DNA from 2 places in the Bradyrhizobium japonicum USDA 6 genome. Region 2 is predicted to be linked to the other one. Evidence: riboswitches for the same ligand, from Rfam matches in the RefSeq annotation. Region 2 holds a riboswitch; the other holds the start of a gene.

Region 1 (2,397 bases), 160 kb from region 2:
CCCTCGTTCGACGGCAGCACGCCGTCGGAGACGAGGAAGGCCGAGGAGCGCAGATGGTCGGCGATGACGCGGAACGAGGCCACCGTCTGTTCGTTCGGCCCGCTGCCAAGCGCGGACGACGTCGCATCGATCAGGTGGCGGAACAGGTCGGTCTCGAACACGCTGTCGACGCCCTGCATGACGCTGGCCATGCGCTCCAGCCCCATGCCGGTGTCGATCGAGGGACGCGGCAGATCCACGCGCTCCTCCTTCGTCACCTGCTCGTATTGCATGAAGACGAGGTTCCAGAATTCGAGGAAGCGGTCGCCGTCCTCTTCCGGCGAGCCCGGAGGTCCGCCCCAGATATGGTCGCCCCGGTCGATGAAGATCTCCGAGCACGGCCCGCACGGCCCGGTGTCGCCCATCGCCCAGAAATTGTCCGAGGTCGGGATGCGGATGATGCGGTCGTCGGAGAAGCCCGCGATCTTCTTCCATAGGCCGGCCGCCTCGTCGTCGGTGTGGTAGACGGTGACGAGCAGCTTGTCTTTCTTGAGCCCGAACTCCCGCGTGATCAGGGTCCAGGCCAGCTCGATCGCGCGCTCCTTGAAATAGTCGCCGAACGAGAAATTGCCGAGCATCTCGAAGAAGGTGAGATGGCGCGCGGTGTAGCCGACATTGTCGAGGTCATTGTGCTTGCCGCCGGCGCGCACGCATTTCTGCGACGTGGTGGCGCGCTGATAGGGCCGCTTCTCGACGCCGGTGAAGACGTTCTTGAACTGCACCATGCCGGCATTGGTGAACATCAACGTGGGATCGTTGCGCGGCACCAATGGCGAGGACGACACGATCTCGTGGCCGTTCTCGGCAAAGAAGTTCAGAAAGGTCGACCTGATCTCGTTGACGCCGCTCATGTTCATCCAATCGGGTGTGCTTGGACCCGCTGATTTGCCATCCAAACCGGGCATTTGGGCTGATATCTGCGGGTCAAAGCGCTTTTAGACAAGGCCAGCTGCGCTGTCCAGAAACTGTGCAAGGAGATCAGTGAGTTGCCGCAGGCGCGCAATCCCGTTTGCAATCCCGTTGAAAGCCGTCAGGTGCGCGTTGACAGGCTTGGCCGGCCTGTGGTCTGTACCCATCTGTATCGTACGGCCACGTCGGGAGAGACCGGCTTTGGTGCCGGCGCCGAAGGAGCAACCGCCCCGGAAACTCTCAGGCAAAAGGACCGCGTGGCTTTGACGACATCTGGAAAGAGGCGCCGACGGGCATAACACCCGGACAGCGTCCGCCGACGGGATAATACTCTCAGGCACAGCGACAGATGGGGCTTCGACTGGTTGCTACCGGGGAATCGTCCCCGGGGAACCGCCGAGGGCCCCGTAATGCTTGCGCGCGACGACCAAGATTCCCTCAAACGTACGCCCCTTCACGGGCTTCACGTCTCCCTCGGCGGCAAGATGGTGCCGTTCGCGGGCTATGACATGCCCGTGCAGTACCCTGCGGGCGTCCTAAAAGAGCACCTCCATACCCGTTCCTCCGCCGGCCTGTTCGACGTCTCCCATATGGGCCAGCTCGCGCTTCGGCCGAAGTCGGGCAAGGTCGAGGACGCCGCCCGCGCGCTGGAACGGCTGGTGCCGCAGGATATCGTGGCGATTGCCCCGGGCCGGCAGCGCTACGCCCAGTTCACCAATCCGGACGGCGGCATTCTCGACGATCTGATGGTCGCCAATTTCGGCGATCACCTGTTCCTGGTCGTCAACGCGGCCTGCAAGGACGCGGACGAGGCGCATCTGCGCGCGCATCTCTCGGACGACTGCATCATCGATTCGCTTCAAGACCGCGCCCTGATCGCGCTGCAGGGCCCGAAGGCGGAAGCCGCACTGGCGCAATTGTGTGCAGAGGCGCCCGCCATGAAGTTCATGGATGCCGGTCCGCACAAGGTCGCCGGCCTCGACTGCTTCGTCTCGCGCTCCGGCTACACCGGCGAGGACGGGTTCGAGATTTCGGTCCCCGCCACGCACGCCGAGCACCTCGCCAGGACGCTGCTTGAAAACCCCGACGTGATGCCGATCGGCCTTGGCGCCCGCGACAGTTTGCGGCTGGAAGGCGGGCTCTGCCTCTACGGACACGACATCGACACCACGACCACGCCGGTCGAGGCGGCGCTGGAATGGTCGGTGCAGAAGAGCCGCCGCAGCGGCGGCGCCCGCGCCGGCGGCTTTCCCGGCGCCGAGACGATTCTTGCCTATTTCGACAACGGCGCCTCCCGCCGCCGCGTCGGGCTGCGCACGGAAGGCCGCGCGCCGGTGCGCGAGGGCGCGCTGCTGTTTGCGGATGCCGCGGGCGGCGAGCCGATCGGAAAGGTCACCTCGGGCGGTTTCGGCCCGAGCCTGAACGCGCCGGTCGCGATGGGCTATGTGC
Region 2 (2,397 bases):
CCGGACGTTACGCCATCGCGCGCTTCAATCTGGAAGCGACGGGCCGACCGAGCCATGCCGGCGCGACATTGTCGGCCGGACGCTCGGCGATCCGCGAGATGGCGCGGCAGATCCTCGCCATCGACGCGATGACGACGGAGGACTGCACTTTCTCGGTTGGCGTCGTGCATGGCGGACAATGGGTCAATTGCGTTGCCACGACTGCCACCGGCGAGGCGCTGTCCATGGCCAAGCGCCAGGCCGATCTCGATCGCGGCGTCGAGCGGATGCTGGCGCTGTCGGGCACGACCAATGATGTCACGTTCAAGGTGACGCGCGGCGTCACGCGCCCCGTATGGGAGCCCGATGCCGGTACCATGGCGCTGTATGAAAAGGCGCGCGGCATCGCCAAATCGCTCGGCACTGAGCTGCCGCATGCGAGCTCCGGCGGCGGCTCCGACGGCAATTTCACCGGTGCGATGGGTATCCCGACACTCGACGGCCTCGGCGTGCGCGGCGGCAATGGCCACACGCTGGAGGAGTTCATCGAGGTCGACAGCCTGGTCGAGCGCGGCCGCCTGATGGCCGGTTTGCTCGCGACGCTGGAGTAAATTGAACCAACTTCGCACTGCACAATGCATTGGCAGTCGCGGTTGAAATTTAGCCTTGTCTAAAAATGAGGCGCATCGTACTGCTCGATTGTCCACGCGACGATGCGGGAGAGATCGCGACGAGAGTTCAGGCTTTCGTTGCGGCGCCGACGGAGCAACCGCCCCGGAAACTCTCAGGCAAAAGGACCGTATCGTCAGGACGATCTGGAGAGAGACGACACGATCTCAACGTCGTGACGTCCACCGAAGGGGATAGTCCGGAGCTGACCTCGTCGAGGCCCGCAACGGATCAAGCTCTCAGGTAACCGTGACAGATGGGGCGCCGCCAACGGCCTTTGGCCGGCGGTTAGCCTATCCTAACTCACGGGAGCCCCACACCTGCCATGACCCATATCGCCATCATCGGCGCCGGCATCACCGGCGTAACGACCGCCTATGCCTTGCTCGAACGCGGATACAAGGTGACGGTGCTCGACAAGCACCGCTACGCCGCAATGGAGACGTCCTTCGCCAATGGCGGACAGCTCTCCGCCAGCAATGCCGAGGTGTGGAACAGCACCGCAACGATCCTGAAAGGCCTGCGCTGGATGTTCCGGCGCGATGCGCCGCTGCTGATGAACCCGCGGCCGAACTGGCACAAATATTCGTGGATGAGCGAGTTCGTCGCCAATCTCGGCAACTACCGCGCCAACACGGTTCAGACCACGCGGCTCGCGATCGAAGCCCGCAAGCATCTGTTCGAGATCGCGGAGCGCGAAGGGATCGACTTCGATCTCGAACGCCGCGGCATTCTCCACATCTATCACGACAGGAAGGGTTTTGAATCCGGCCTGCAGGTCAATGCGCTATTGAAGGAAGGCGGGCTCGATCGCCGCCCGGTGACGCCGGAGGAGATCCGCGCCATCGAGCCGACGCTGCGTAAGGACTATTTTGGCGGCTTCTACACGCCTTCGGATGCGACCGGCGATATCCACAAGTTCACGCGCGGACTTGCGGAATCCTGCAAGCGGCGCGGCGCGACCTTTATCCACGAAGCCAACATCGATTCCATTGCCCAGGCAGGTGGCGGCTTCGTCATCGGCTGGGCTGATCTTTCGGCCAGTGACACTGTCGCATCCGCGCGCGGCATGCTGAAGGCGGATGGCGTCGTGATCTGCGCCGGCGTGGCCAGCCGTCACTTCGCCGCCCTCCTCGACGAGCGCGTCAACGTCTATCCGGTGAAGGGCTACTCGATCACCGTGCAACTCGACACTGCCACAAGCCGCAATGCGACGCCGACCGTGAGTTTGCTCGACGAAGCGGCCAAGATCGTCACCAGCCGGCTCGGCGCCGATCGCTTCCGCGTCGCAGGCACCGCCGAATTCAACGACTTCAACCGCGACATCCGCGCGGACCGCGTGCAGCCGCTGGTCGACTGGGTGCGCAACAACTTCCCCGGCGTCGAAACGTCCAAGGTCGTGCCCTGGGCCGGGCTGCGGCCGATGATGCCGAACATGATGCCCGTGGTGCGCGCAGGACGGATGCCGGGCGTGTTCTTCAACACCGGCCACGGCCATCTCGGCTGGACCTTGTCGGCCGCGACCGCGCAGATGATTGCCGGAACCATCGACGGCTGGCGCGGGCTCAACGCACCGCCGACCGCACCGTCACTCAGGGTTGAGCGCGAGTTCCGCCATGCATCCTGAGTGGTCGATATCGGAGGCTCGGCGGCCTCTTGCGACCGCCCTGCCCTTGGCACACAATTTGCCCCGAAACGTCGGCTTCTCCGGCCGGCTTTCCAGCCCGAGTGACAGGCGTGCATGATAGA

What was found. Region 2 has a riboswitch for glycine ahead of BJ6T_RS19930 (D-amino acid dehydrogenase). Riboswitches for the same ligand answer to the same signal wherever they lie in the genome.
Region 1: linked by a shared signal. The riboswitch ahead of gcvT (glycine cleavage system aminomethyltransferase GcvT) and the one ahead of BJ6T_RS19930 (D-amino acid dehydrogenase) in region 2 are both predicted to bind glycine.

The regions. Positions count from the first base shown of each region.
Region 1 is NC_017249.1:4,108,506-4,110,902, reverse strand. Features, by position in the region: gene alaS (alanine--tRNA ligase) at 1-890, opposite strand, end outside; glycine riboswitch at 1,125-1,213, shown strand; gene gcvT (glycine cleavage system aminomethyltransferase GcvT) at 1,359-2,397, shown strand, end outside.
Region 2 is NC_017249.1:4,265,973-4,268,369, reverse strand. Features, by position in the region: gene BJ6T_RS19935 (M20/M25/M40 family metallo-hydrolase) at 1-590, shown strand, start outside; glycine riboswitch at 686-789, shown strand; glycine riboswitch at 793-906, shown strand; gene BJ6T_RS19930 (D-amino acid dehydrogenase) at 974-2,275, shown strand.